Regions from separate parts of the Pseudomonas sp. GW821-FHT10B02 genome, predicted to be linked through region 1. Evidence: riboswitches for the same ligand, from Rfam matches in the RefSeq annotation. Region 1 holds a riboswitch; the other holds the start of a gene.
The links. A riboswitch is a leader RNA that binds a small molecule or an ion and turns the genes downstream of it on or off. The one in region 1 is predicted to bind thiamine pyrophosphate.
Positions count from the first base shown of each region.

Region 1 (6,877 bases):
CCATGCAGGGCATACTTGGCGCCGCCATGAATGATTCCCTGCGATTTGAGGGTCTGCTCGCCACCGAGGCTGGCGCGTTCCACCACGACCGTCGAGTAACCCAGGCGGCGCAGACGGGCATTGAGCCAGAGGCCTGCGACCCCTGCGCCGACGATCAGGACGTCGGTGGAAATAACGGATGGCATGCATGCACCTCACAAGCTTGGACAGAAGCCCAGTATACAGCCTGTGAGGCGGATCAATGCCCGGCGGTTTTCGAGAAGACCTGGATCACGACCACGCCGCCGACAATCATGGCCATGCCGAGCATCGCCGGGACGTCCAGTTTCTGCCCGTAGATCACCAGCGCGGCGACGCTGATCAAGACAATCCCCAGCCCCGACCAGATGGCGTAAGCGATACCGACCGGAATGCTGCGCACCACCAGGGTCAGCATCCAGAACGCCACGGCGTAGCCACAGATCATCAGCAGCAACGGCAGCGGGGTGCTCAGACCCTTGACGGCCTTCATCGAGGCGGTGGCGATGACTTCGGCGCAGATGGCGATAGCCAGGTAGGTGTAGGCATTCATGTCGGTGTTCCTCTGTTCTGGCTGGGCATTTTAGAGCAAGCCTGGATGGGGTAAAGTCATTACCTATCTTTTCTGGAGATAGGTTGCATGGCTGAACAGTGGAATCTGGAGCAACTGCGGCTGTTTGTCGGCGTTGCCGAGCAACGCTCGTTTTCGGCGGTGGCCCGCACCCAGCGCAAGGCGCAGTCGGCGGTGAGCAATGCCATTGCCCTGCTCGAGGCGGACCTGGGCGTCACCCTGTTCGAGCGTAGCAGTGGCCGTCAGCCGCGCTTGACCGAGGCCGGCGCGGCGCTGCTGGAAGATGCGCGTGAGTTGTTGCGTCAGTGCGAGCGCCTGGACGGTCGGGCGCTGGCGCTGATGCGCGGCCAGGAGGCGCAGTTGCGGGTCGCCCAGGATGAAGCCATGCCTTATCAGCCGGTCATCGACAGTCTCGACGAACTGGCCCAGCAGTTCCCCATGCTGGAAGTGCAACTGGCCAGCGGCGCCCAGGGTGACGTGGCGCGCAAGCTGGTCGAGCGCCGTGCTGACCTGGGCTTGCTGTTTCGTCATGAGCGCATGCCGTCAGCGTTGGAGCGCCGCGCCTTGGGGAATGTGGAGATGGTCACCGTCTGCGCCGTCAATCATCCCTTGGCGCGACTGGGGCAGGTCAATCGCCAACAGCTGGCACGCCATCGCCAGTTGTTGATTGCCCCGCAGGAAAGCGGTTATCCCGGCGGCGAGCCAATCAGCCCGCAGATCTGGCGGGCCGACAGCTTCTACGCCATGGCCGAGTTGCTGATGCGCGGCCTGGGCTGGGCCTGGCTGCCCCGGCACGTGGTGCAGTACCCGACTTACCATGCCCAGATGGTCGAGCTGCGTAGCGAATGGACACCGCCGGCATTGGTGGTAGAGCTGGTGTGGCGGCGTGACGAGCCACTGGGGCCTGCGGCACAGTGGTTGGCCGAGCGCTTCGCAGTGCACTTGCGAGCGATTGGCTAGTACACTTCGGCGCCATGAACAGAACACTCTATACCCTGCTGTTTCACCTGGGCCTGCCGCTGGTTGCGCTGCGCCTGTTCCTGCGTTCGCGCAAGGCGCCAGCCTACGCCAAGCGTATCGGCGAACGCTTCGCCATGAACCTGCCCGCCATGCGCAAGGGTGGTATCTGGGTGCATGCGGTGTCGGTAGGCGAAAGTATCGCCGCAGCGCCGATGATCCGTGCCCTGTTGCAGGCTTATCCACAGCTGCCGATCACGATTACCTGCATGACGCCGACCGGCTCCGAGCGGGTACGGGCGATGTTTGCCGATGAGCCGCGCATTCAGCATTGCTACCTGCCCTATGACCTGCCGTGGGCGGCTGGGCGCTTTCTCGATCATGTCCAGCCGAAGCTGGCGGTGATCATTGAAACCGAGTTGTGGCCCAACCATATTCATCAGTGCGCCAAGCGCGGTATTGCCGTGGCGCTGGCCAATGCGCGTTTGTCCGAGCGTTCGGCGCGTGGCTATGCACGCTTCGCCGGGCTGACCCGGCCGATGCTGGCCGAGATGAGCCTGATCGCGGTGCAGACCGAGGCCGAAGCTGAGCGCTTTCGCCAGCTGGGCGCGCGGGCTGAATGTGTGCAGGTCACCGGTTCGATCAAGTTCGACCTGCGTATCGACGAGCAGCTGTTGCCGCGTGCTCGGGCCTTGCGTGAGCAGTGGCAGGCCACTGAACGCCCGGTGTGGATTGCCGCCAGCACCCATGAGGGCGAGGACGAAGTGATTCTCGCCGCGCATCGCCAGTTGCTGGAGCACCATGCCGATGCCTTGCTGATCCTGGTGCCACGGCACCCGGAGCGCTTCAACAGCGTGTTTGAGTTGTGCGCGGCACAGTTCCCGACGGTCCGCCGCTCCAGTGCCGCTGCGGTGGCCGCGGATAGTGCAGTGCTGCTCGGCGACACCATGGGCGAACTGCTGTTTCTTTATGCCTTGGCGGATATTGCCTTTGTCGGTGGCAGCCTGGTACCCAATGGCGGGCACAACCTGCTGGAGCCGGCGGCCTTGTCATTGCCGGTGATTAGCGGTCCGCACCTGTTCAACTTCCTGGAGATCGCGGCGATGCTGCGCGACGCTGGCGCTTTGCAGGAGGTGGATGATGCCCAGGGGCTGGCGGCCGAGATCCGGCGGCTGATCGAGTTGCCGCAGGATGCGCGGCGCATGGGCGAGGCGGGGCGGGCGGTAATGAAAGCCAACCAGGGCGCGTTGCAGCGCTTGCTGGATGGCTTGGGACGGTTGCTCTGAAGCTTTCGCGGGGCAAGCCCGCTCCCACCGAGCAGTGTTGAATCCGGTGGGAGCGGGCTTGCCCCGCGATGCTGTTTAAGGCCGGGCGTCGAAGTTAGCCTTGGCCAATGCCGCCAGATCAGGTGGCAGGAAATCCTTGTCCGGGTTGTAGTCCGGCTTCAGGTAGCGGCTCAGGTCGGTCAGGTCCTGCGGGCTCAAGGTGCCCGCCGCCTGCTTCAGGCGCAGGTTGTCGAGGATGTAGTCGTAGCGGGTGTTGTTGTAGTCACGCACCGAGGTGTACAGCTGGCGCTGGGCATCGAGCACGTCGACGATGTTGCGGGTACCGACCTGGTAACCGATCTCGGTGGCTTCCAGAGCGCTCTGGTTGGAGATGATCGACTGCTTGCGTGCCTGCACCTGCTCCACGTCGGTATTGACCGCACGGTGCAGGTTGCGGGTGTTTTCCACCACCTGGCGACGCAGGCTTTCACGCTGCTGTTCGCTCTGGCTCAGGCGCTGATAGGCCTCGCGCACTTGCGAGCTGGTCAGGCCGCCGCTGTAGATCGGAATGTTCAGCTGCAGGCCAACGCTGGTCTGTTCGACGTCGCCGCTGATGGTCCCGCCGAGGTTGGGGTTGGTGAAACCGAGGTTGTCGTTGTCGCCTTTCTGGTACTGCGCTACCGCATCCAGGGTTGGCGCGTGCCCGGCCTTGCGCTGGCGCAGGGTTTCTTCGGCGGCGGTGACGGCGTAGTTGGTCGCTTGCAGATTGAGGTTCTGCTTACCGGCGGTTTCGACCCAGGACGTGGCGTCATTCGGCACCGGGACCTGCACCGGCAGGGTGTGGCGGATGCCCTGGATCGCGTCGTAGTTGCGGTTGGTCAGGGTGATCAGTGCTTCGAACGCGTCATCGACCTGGCGTTGCGCGACGATCCGGTTGGCCCGGGCCGTGTCGTAACTGGCCTGGGACTGCAGGACGTCGGTCTTGTCCGAAAGGCCGACATCGAAACGTTCATTGGACTGGTCCAGCTGACGCTTGAAAGCGGCTTCTTCGGCTTTGGTCGAGGCCAGGTTGTCCTGGGCGCGCAGCACCGCGAAATAGTTCTCGGCAGTTTGCAGGATCAGGTTCTGCTCAGTGGCCGACAGCTCCAGCGCCGCCTGTTCGTTGACCGCTTCGGCAGCCTGCAACTGGAACCAGCGATCGGCACGGAACACCGGCTGGGCCAGGGTTGCCGACCATGAGTTGCCGCTGCGGTTGGAGGTGATCGATGGATCATCGAGCTTGGTCCGGGTGCTCTGCATTTCGGCACCGGCCGAAAGGTTTGGCAGCAGGCCGGCACGGGCCTGAGGTACCACTTCCTTTTGCGCGCCGTAGTTGGCGCGGGCTGCGGCGAGGTCGGCGTTGTTGTCCACAGCCTCCTGGTAGACGCTGACCAGATCGGTTTTCGCTGACAAGGGCGCGTCTGCTGCCCAGGCCATTCCGTTGATAGCACAAGACACGGCAAGGGCCAGTGAAAGTTTGCGCAGCATAGGGCGATCCTTGAACGATTGAGTCTTTCTGAACCGGTGAGTGTAGATGCGCGGGCACTTTGCAACAATCTGCCAATTACACCATTTATCGTCACCGTGTTTGTACTGTTGGCTTTGCAGCGGCGTCCAGTCTAGACTGGACGCGTTCTTGTCGGGGTGCCTTGCGTTGAGGCTGAGATCGGATAATCCGGATCCCGTTGAACCTGATCAGGTTAGCGCCTGCGTAGGGAACAAGATTTCTCGCTTTCCCGGCGAGTCTCTTGTGTCAGGTCCGGGAATGTCGAGCCAGCCGTAAATAGCTGCAGGCATCCCCGCACATCTGGCACAGCACCGCTCCTGGTGCGTCCGTGCCTTTCAGGTTCTCCCCGACATTCCACTGCTAGGAAGCCGTCTGGAGAGCCTGTGATGAGTAAACAAGAAAAATACCTGACCAATCTGAGTGAGTCGGCCCAGGTCGATCAGCAGTCCGTACAGCCGTTCACCCGTTCGCGCAAAATCTATGTCGAAGGCTCGCGCCCGGACATCCGCGTGCCGATGCGTGAAATCAGCCTGGACGACACCCCGACCGATTTCGGCGGTGAAGCCAACGCGCCGGTGCTGGTCTACGACACTTCCGGCCCCTACACCGACCCCAATGTCGTCATCGACGTGCGCAAAGGCCTGAGCGATGTGCGTTCGGCCTGGATCGACGCCCGTGGTGACACCGAGCGCCTGCCCGGGTTGTCGTCGGACTTTGGCCAGCAGCGTCTGGCGGATGCCGAGCTGACCAAGCTGCGTTTTGCCCATGTGCGCAATCCGCGCCGGGCCAAGGCCGGCGCCAACGTCAGCCAGATGCACTACGCGCGCCAGGGCATCATCACCGCCGAGATGGAATACGTCGCCATCCGCGAGAACATGAAGCTGCAAGAAGCCCGCGCCGCCGGCCTGCTCGACCAGCAGCACCCGGGCCACAGCTTCGGTGCCAGCATCCCCAAGGAAATCACCGCCGAGTTCGTCCGTGAGGAGATCGCCCGTGGTCGCGCGATCATTCCGGCCAACATCAACCACGTTGAACTGGAGCCGATGATCATCGGCCGCAACTTCCTGGTGAAGATCAACGGCAACATCGGTAACAGTGCGCTGGGCTCTTCGATCGAAGAAGAAGTGGCCAAGCTGACCTGGGGTATCCGTTGGGGGTCGGACACGGTCATGGACTTGTCCACCGGCAAGCACATCCACGAAACCCGCGAGTGGATCATCCGCAACTCGCCCGTGCCGATCGGTACCGTGCCAATCTACCAGGCCCTGGAAAAGGTCAATGGCGTCGCCGAAGACCTGACCTGGGAGCTGTTCCGCGACACCCTGATCGAGCAGGCCGAGCAGGGCGTGGACTACTTCACCATTCACGCCGGCGTGCTGTTGCGCTATGTGCCGCTGACCGCCAAGCGCGTTACCGGCATCGTCAGCCGTGGCGGTTCGATCATGGCCAAGTGGTGCCTGGCGCATCACAAAGAGAACTTCCTCTACACCCATTTCGACGAAATCTGCGAAATCATGAAGGCCTACGACGTCAGCTTCTCGCTGGGCGACGGCCTGCGTCCGGGTTCGATTGCCGATGCCAACGATGCGGCGCAATTCGGCGAACTGGAGACCCTTGGCGAGCTGACCAAGATCGCCTGGAAACACGATGTCCAGTGCATGATCGAAGGCCCGGGCCACGTGCCGATGCAGTTGATCAAGGAGAACATGGACAAGCAGCTGGAATGCTGTGACGAAGCACCGTTCTACACCCTCGGCCCACTGACCACCGACATCGCGCCAGGTTACGACCACATCACCTCCGGTATCGGCGCGGCGATGATCGGCTGGTTCGGTTGCGCCATGCTCTGCTACGTGACACCCAAGGAACACCTGGGCCTGCCGAACAAGGATGACGTCAAGACCGGGATCATCACCTACAAGATCGCCGCCCACGCCGCCGACCTTGCCAAGGGGCATCCGGGCGCGCAGATCCGTGACAATGCCTTGTCCAAGGCGCGTTTCGAGTTCCGTTGGGAAGACCAGTTCAACCTTGGCCTGGATCCGGATACCGCGCGTTCGTTCCATGATGAGACCCTGCCCAAGGATTCGGCCAAGGTCGCGCACTTCTGCTCGATGTGCGGGCCGAAGTTCTGCTCGATGAAAATTACCCAGGAAGTGCGTGAGTACGCCGCCAACCAGCGCATTGATGCGGTGGATGTGGCGGTCGAGGACGGCATGCGCGAGCAGGCCGAGCGGTTCCGCCAGGAAGGCAGCCAGTTGTACAAGAAGGTCTGATCGGCCTGTTCAGGCGGTGTGCCGTGCACACCGCGTCGCCGGCAAGGCCGGCTCCCACAGGGGACTGCATACAGACTCTTGTGGGAGCTGGCCTTGCCAGCGATAGGGCCCGAACAACAATTTTCTCCCTGTCGAGATCACCCTTGTGAGCACACCCAGTCAGTTCTCCCCCGATCACCCGGTAACCGCCGGGCAACGCGTCCTCAGCGGTCGCGACCTCTGTTCCCTATGGTTCTCCCTGGGC
Region 1 covers NZ_JBWKNR010000012.1:166,964-173,840, reverse strand. The annotation lists gene AC07OF_RS18890 (NAD(P)/FAD-dependent oxidoreductase) at 1-185, opposite strand, end outside; gene AC07OF_RS18885 (DMT family transporter) at 239-571, opposite strand; gene AC07OF_RS18880 (LysR family transcriptional regulator) at 659-1,549, shown strand; gene waaA (lipid IV(A) 3-deoxy-D-manno-octulosonic acid transferase) at 1,564-2,832, shown strand; gene AC07OF_RS18870 (TolC family outer membrane protein) at 2,908-4,338, opposite strand; TPP riboswitch at 4,481-4,585, shown strand; gene thiC (phosphomethylpyrimidine synthase ThiC) at 4,744-6,633, shown strand; gene cytX (putative hydroxymethylpyrimidine transporter CytX) at 6,779-6,877, shown strand, end outside.

Region 2 (6,877 bases), on a different contig from region 1:
GTAGACCGGGCCAGCAACAAGTCGACCGCTATTCCTGAATTGGTGCGAGACGAATTGCGTACGTTGACGGACTAGCTGTGTCATCGCGGGGCAAGCCCCGCGATGCTTTTAAAGCGGACTCAACTCCCCATCCTCATGGGCATCGAGCAAAGCCTCAGCCAGCCCCTTGGCCATCTCCACTGAATGCAGGGTGGACCAGAGAAAGCCCTTGGATGCTTCATCGATACCATCGAAAGCCTTGTTTCCCGTGTCATACGCGCAACGCAAGTACAGCGAGATATGCACCAGCGCATCGTGCGGGGCGAGGCCGGCGTTGACGGAGAACAATTGCGGGTGACCGGCGGGGCAGTCGCCGAACGGTTTTTCGAGGGTGGGATAGAGCGAGGGTATTGGTGGATCGGGGACGATTTTTTTCATGGCAGCACCTCACGAGGTTGAACTGCAACCGCTCGTTTCCACACGAAGGGGTGGCAGTTGTACGCGGGGTGGAAAACCAGGTCGTGAGGAGCCCCCGGCAGGCCCGAAAGCCTCCCGCGCACAACTGCCATAAAGACAGCACCTTCACGATATTTATCAGGTTTCCACACCCGATCGCTGAACCGACAGCGACCCGAGGAGACTAGAAGGACTGGTTTCCCAAGGCAATCAGAAGGGCATCGACAGACCGCGTAGGTTATTTCCTAGGACCTGAAATGACCAGACTTAAAATCTTTCGAAGCAATTTGATACCCCGTGGACCAGAGCAACAGCGAAGCGAAAAGCTCGGTGCTACCTAGTACTTTTGTCAGTTACCTGATACCCGGATTTTCCGCACACTACCCCGCAACACACCTGCGCCGCGCGGTTCACCTTCCGGAGTCCTTCATGATCACACTCAGTGAATCCCGAGCAGACATTCATGTTGCTGAAGCCATAGTCGGCCTCAACAACCTGATCCTTGATCCTGACGAGGTTCGCGACGGGACCAAGGCCCACATACCCCAGTTTGCGAAGACCGAGGGTGAGGTGATAACCCTTAAGTGGTTAGGCGGCGCAGGGCATGACTTCATCGGCACCTTCACTGTCAATGCGGACAACATCAAGGATCCGATTTTTTTTCTTATCGCCTATACGCCGTACATCATTGGCAACCTTGATACCAGCGTTACAGTGTTCTACGAGGTCAAACGCACGAACGGCAGGGTCGATACATCGCCGGCTCTGACGTTCCTGATCCAGCGCCAACAGGGGCTGATTCTGGATAAGCCTACGGTGATACAGGCGGCGGGCGGTACGCTCGATCCGAACAATGCGCGAAGCGGTGCCACCGTGCGGGTTGCCTATGTCGGTATGTTGGCAACCGATATCCTGGCCGTGGACTGGCGCGGTGAAGGTGTAGCGGACTCACACCAAACCGAACAAAAAAATGGCAGCCTTTTCGGTTATGTCGACTTTGATATCCCGGTCTCGGTGGTCGCGGCCAGTCAGGGCAAGACTATTGCGGTACGCTATACCGTTGTTCGTGGGGGTAGTCCGAGTTTGCTGTCCGAGCCGCTTGCACTGACTGTCGGTGAATTGTCCCTAGGCGATTTACCCACCCCGATTGTGCCTCAGGTCATCGATGATAAGCTGGATCTGGTAAGTTTCGAGGGCAATGCCCAGGTGAAAGTTGATCCTTGGCCGTTGATTGCCAGTGGACAGCGCTACTGGATTATTGCACGGGGTACTTTGGAAAATGGTGAGAACTATCAGTTCTACTTGGCCAATGGCCTGATAGTCGACAGTAGCCACGTGAGCAATGGATTGAGTGTTGATATGGCGCGTAAGGAGCTGGAAAAGCTCAAGAGCAGTAGCAGGTTGAGTGTGGAGGTCAAGGTGGCGTTCGCTCAGGGGAATGACGAAGCAGCGGCACGTCCATTCAACCCGTTGAGCTTTACGTTTTTAGTTAGCCACTTTCCAAAGGATGAAACATTCGATGGGGTCCCTCTTGGGTATATAGGTGAGGGGCAGAGTGTAGAGACTCCACTTCTCAGGATAGAGCCCCAGACCGGTGTCGTTAAAGTAGAGGCGGTTACACCGGAAATAGAGGAGTTAACTAAGGGAAGGATTGCTGGGCGGGCATTGAGGGTGGTCTTTGCTGGTCAGACGATTATAAGTCTAGAGTTGAAAGAAGCGGTCATAAAAGTAGAAATCGCTGCTTACGGCTCAGGGGAGATATTATTTTTGTCGGAGCGCGGTGTGCTGCATCACAGGCAGCGTATGTCTTTTGATAATATTGTTACGTATGTCCACTCATCTGTAGATATCAAGAGTGTCCAGATTAACGCTATAACACCTGAGTTTGGGAACTTTTTGGTGGATAACATTAAAGTGGGGTGAAGCATCAAGGGCTGCAGGGCTAACTTCGCAAGGTGTGCTGGTGTATATCCCTCTGTAATTGGGGTGCTTGTGGAGGAGTAATCGTGTGTTAAGCCAGACGGCCTCCCGCGCACAGCTACCATAACGGCAACCCATTCGAACTGTTCAGGTTTCCACACCCGATCGCTGAACCGACAGTGACCCGAGGAGACTAGAAGGACTGGTTTCCCAAGGCAATCAGAAGGGCATCGACAGACCGCGTAGGTTATTTCCTAGGACCTGAAATGACCAGATTTAAAATCTTTCGAAGCAATTTGATATACCGCGCACCAAAGCAAGAGCGCAGCGAATTGTGCTCTTGATCTTGATCTACCGGCCCCGTTAACCAGTAGGGCTGAGTGGAGGTGTCGTGGAGGGGCTAGCGCGCAGCGCCTTCGGCGTTAGCCGAAGTTGCGAAGCGTAGAGTTGCGTGCAACTCGTAGCTCGCAATGCCCCGTAGCGGCACCGGAGCGAAGGGACCCGAAGCGCAGCGTAGGGCCCCTGGTGGGGCGAGCCCTTTGTGTTCCTTTGGGGCGTTTGCCAAAGGGACCCGCCGTAAGGGCGGAAAGGTGACTTAGCGCCACCACCGCTAATGGATATGCTCACAAATCCGAGGGCCTCATCGCGGGGCAAGCCCGCTCCCACCCAAAGCTTAAGCCGCATCCAACCCCATCTGCCAAAAATCCGCTTCCAGCCGCGAAGCCTGGGCAAACACCTTGACCAGCTCAGCAAACCGCCGCTCAGTCATCGTCCGCGCGGCCAGATCATCCAGGTGCGCCCGCGCTGCCCTGGCAACACCCTGATACCCAGCCCCGGCATACTCGGCAATCCAGTCCCGATACGGATGATCCCCCAGCGCATCGACCCCTTGCGGCGTCAGATTCCGCCCAATCTCGGCATACCCGATCACACAGGGCGCCAACGCCACATGCAGATCCAGCAGATCCCCAGCCGCCCCGCAGTCCAGCACAAAGCGCGTATAGGCAACCGTCGCCTGATGCTCAGGCGTCGCGGCCAGGTCCTCAGGCGCCAACCCCCAACGCTGGCACAAACGCACATGCAGCTCGGTCTCATCGAGAATCGCCGCCAACCCCGCCTGCGCCGCGCGGATATCGTCCAGCGTGCGGCTCTTGTAGGCGGCCAGCGCCCAGGAACGGGCGAACTGGATCAGGAACAGATAATCCTGCACCAGGTATTTGCGAAACGCCGGCTGGGCGAGGGTGCCCGCGCCCATCTGACGGACGAAGTCGTGGTCGACGTAACTGTTCCAGTCGGCAGCGGCGGCCTGTTTCAGGCGGTCAAAGATGTCCATGGCTTATCCCTTGATATCGTAAGCAGCGTCGAAAAAGGCGTGCTCCAGCGCAACGGCGCGCAGGAAGAAATCGGTACTGATCTGCGCTTGCGCCGGCCCCACCCGGTCCAGTTCCGCACGCAGAAACGCCACGAAGCTCTGGAAGTCCGGATTGTCGTGCAGGGTGATCCACTCGGCATGTTCGAAACGCGGAGGCAGTTGCTTTGGCGCGCGCAGGGCCCAATCCAGATACATGCCTTCGGCAACGTTCAGCACCGCCAGTGCCGCGGCATAGGAACGGGTGGCCGCCGCCTCGCGCATGATCGCCTTGAAGCCCGCGGTCGGCACCGAATCGGCTGCCTCAAGACGTTGCGCCTCAGTGACCCCGAGTGCCTCGAAGGCGCGCAAGAAGTAGGTGTTCTCCTCACCCGAAATCACCCCGGTGAAGCGCCCCAGGCGGATGCGCGCCTCGAAGGTGTCGGCAGTGGCGATGGCCGCGCCGAGCAAGGTCAGGAAGGCGTCAATGAAGCGGTGGTCCTGGATCAGGTAATTGATCAGCACCGCATCGTCGAGGGTGCCGTCGAGCAGTTCGTTAACGAAACGGTGCTCGATCGATTGCGTCCAGCTCGGCTCGCTCTGGCGGCGAAGGGTATCGGTGAAGCGTTCGGTCATTGGGCTGTCCTCAAAGCTGGCGACAGCGAGACCGGGTAAAGCTGACATGGGCGGCCTCGCAGTGAGACCGGCAAAAAGGCAGGTTGGCAATCCCCATCCCTTCGCCGGCATGATCCGGATCAGGTTCGAAGGGTCACCGCGCTGCAGCTGTCAGCGGTTTCTCAGCCCGTTGCCGGGCTCCCCTTGGTGGCCGAATCTATACAGCAAGCGGGCAGGATTGTCACGTTGGCTGCTAGTGAATGCTGGAGGCCAGCTCGAAGATTGGCATGTACATCAGGATCACGATCAAGCCGATCAACAGGCCGATGAAGGTCATCAGCAAGGGTTCGAACAGACGCACGAACCACTCGATCCAGCGGCTGATTTCTTCGTCGTAGAAGTCGGCGCTGCGCTCCATCATCTGCCCGAGATTGCCCGATTGCTCGCCAGCCCGCAGCAAGCGCAGGGACACCGGCGTCACCAGTTGCCCGGCCTCCAGCGCCGCCGACAATGACAGGCCTTCGCGCACCCGCTCACAGGCATGTTCCAGGCGTTGCTTGGCCGCGACACCGAGCAGGCCGCGGGCCATTTCCATGGCGGTGAGAATCGGGATGCCGCCTTGCAGCAGGATCCCCAGCGAGCGGTAGAAACGCGCCAGTTCATACATCACCAGGCGCCGGTGCAGGGCAGGCAGGCGCTCCATCTGGCGGTTCAGCCAGCGCCGCACCCGGGGATCACGGCGCAGTACAAACGAGCCCACCATCACGCCAAGAAAGCCCAGGCCCAGCGGAGCCTGGTGGGCATGCAGGAACATCCCGGCCTGCATCAGCCAGCGCGACAGCCACGGCAGTTCGGTGCCCAGGCCTTCGAATACCAGGCTGAAGCGCGGCACCACATAGCCGAGCAGAAACAGCACCACGCCACCGCCGACCAGCAACAGCAGCAATGGATAGATCGAGGCGCTGACAATCTTTTGCCGCACTTCGTCCATGCGCTTGCGATAAGCGACGTAGCGCCCCAGGGCATCGCCCAGCGCGCCGGTCTTCTCGCTCGACTGCACCAGGGCGATGTACAGCGCCGGGAACACGCTGGGTAATTGCCCCAAAGCCTGGGAGAAGGATTTGCCTTCATAGAGCAGGCGCACCAACTCGCCGAGGGTCTTGCGCGCCTGTGGCGCCGACTCTTTTTCCGCCAGGCTTTCCAGCGCGTCAATCAGCGGCAGGCCGGCATTGAGCAGGGTGGTCAGCTCCTGGCTGAACAGCACCAGGTCGAAGGTTTCTGCGCGGCGCCAACGCAACTTCGTAAAGCGCTCGCAGTTACGCACGCTGACCACCCGCAAGCCTTGTTGCTCGGCCTGCAGGCGGGCCTGGCCGGCGTCCTGGGCGTCCAGCGTGAGCAGGACCACGCCGGATTTGCCCAATGCCTTGAGCTCGTAGCGCATGTGTCGATCCTCCGCTTACTGCCAGCTGGTGATCTCGGCGTTCTCGCCGTCGCCGCCAGGCTGGCCGTCCTTGCCCATGGAGAGCAGATCGTACTCGCCGTTTTCACCGGGTTGGCGGTAGATGTAATTGCGCCCCCAAGGGTCCTGAGGGACTTTTTTCTGCAGGTAAGGGCCAGACCAGCGGCTCTCGTCGCTGGGCGCGATGACCAGCGCCTGCAGGCCTTGCTCGGAATTGGGGTAATGCCCCACTTCCAGGCGATACAGGTCCAGCGCCTTGCTCAAGCCTTCAATCTGCGCCCTGGCCACCTTGGCCTCCGAGCGTCCCAACTGACTGAAGTACTTGGGGGCGACGATGCCGGCAAGCAGACCCAGTACCACCAACACCACCAGCAGTTCGAGCAGGGTGAACCCTTGTTGCGCGTACTTTTTTTTGTTCATGACAAGGCCCTCCGTTGTGCGCCTGCAAGGGCTTATGCAATTGCCGTGCGCGTCTGCGCCGAGCCTTTGCGCCACGGGGCCGGCAAGGCGGCACAGTGCTTGCGTCAGTGGATAAAAGCCTCGGCAATCGGGGCATATCCCCCACTTTTCGGGGAACGCAACGGGGAGGGCGTGACGATGCACTGGCTCACAGCAGGACTCTTTGTATGGCTGGCGTGGACCCACCAGGTCCAGGCCGATGTGTATATCTCCATCAAGACCGACGGCAGCTACGTGCTGTCCAACGTTCACCGACCGGGTCGCACCTATGAACGGGTGATCAGTGAACCCGGGGCGAGCCTGGCCGGCAGCGGCCAGGCGCAACTGATCACCGGTATGCCCTATGCCGAGCTGGTGGCGGCAGCGGCCGAGGCCAACGACTTGCCGGCGGCACTGCTGCATGCGGTGATCCAGGCCGAGTCGCGCTACAACCCCAATGCACGCTCGCCCAGTGGCGCGGTCGGGCTGATGCAACTGATGCCTGACACCGCGCGGGAATTAGGGGTGAAGAATTCGCTGGACCCGGCCTCGAACCTGCAGGGTGGGGCACGCTACCTCAAACGCATGCTGAACCTCTTCGATAACGACATCACCCTCGCTGTGGCCGCCTATAACGCTGGCCCTGATGCGGTGATGCGTCG
Region 2 covers NZ_JBWKNR010000005.1:162,846-169,722, reverse strand. The annotation lists gene AC07OF_RS10400 (acyl-CoA thioesterase) at 1-75, shown strand, start outside; gene AC07OF_RS10395 (DUF3077 domain-containing protein) at 109-417, opposite strand; gene AC07OF_RS10390 (hypothetical protein) at 865-2,358, shown strand; gene AC07OF_RS10385 (TenA family protein) at 3,029-3,688, opposite strand; gene AC07OF_RS10380 (TenA family protein) at 3,692-4,339, opposite strand; TPP riboswitch at 4,419-4,533, opposite strand; gene AC07OF_RS10375 (type II secretion system F family protein) at 4,572-5,759, opposite strand; gene gspG (type II secretion system major pseudopilin GspG) at 5,775-6,197, opposite strand; gene AC07OF_RS10365 (lytic transglycosylase domain-containing protein) at 6,375-6,877, shown strand, end outside.
Region 2: linked by a shared signal. The riboswitch ahead of AC07OF_RS10380 (TenA family protein) and the one ahead of thiC (phosphomethylpyrimidine synthase ThiC) in region 1 are both predicted to bind thiamine pyrophosphate.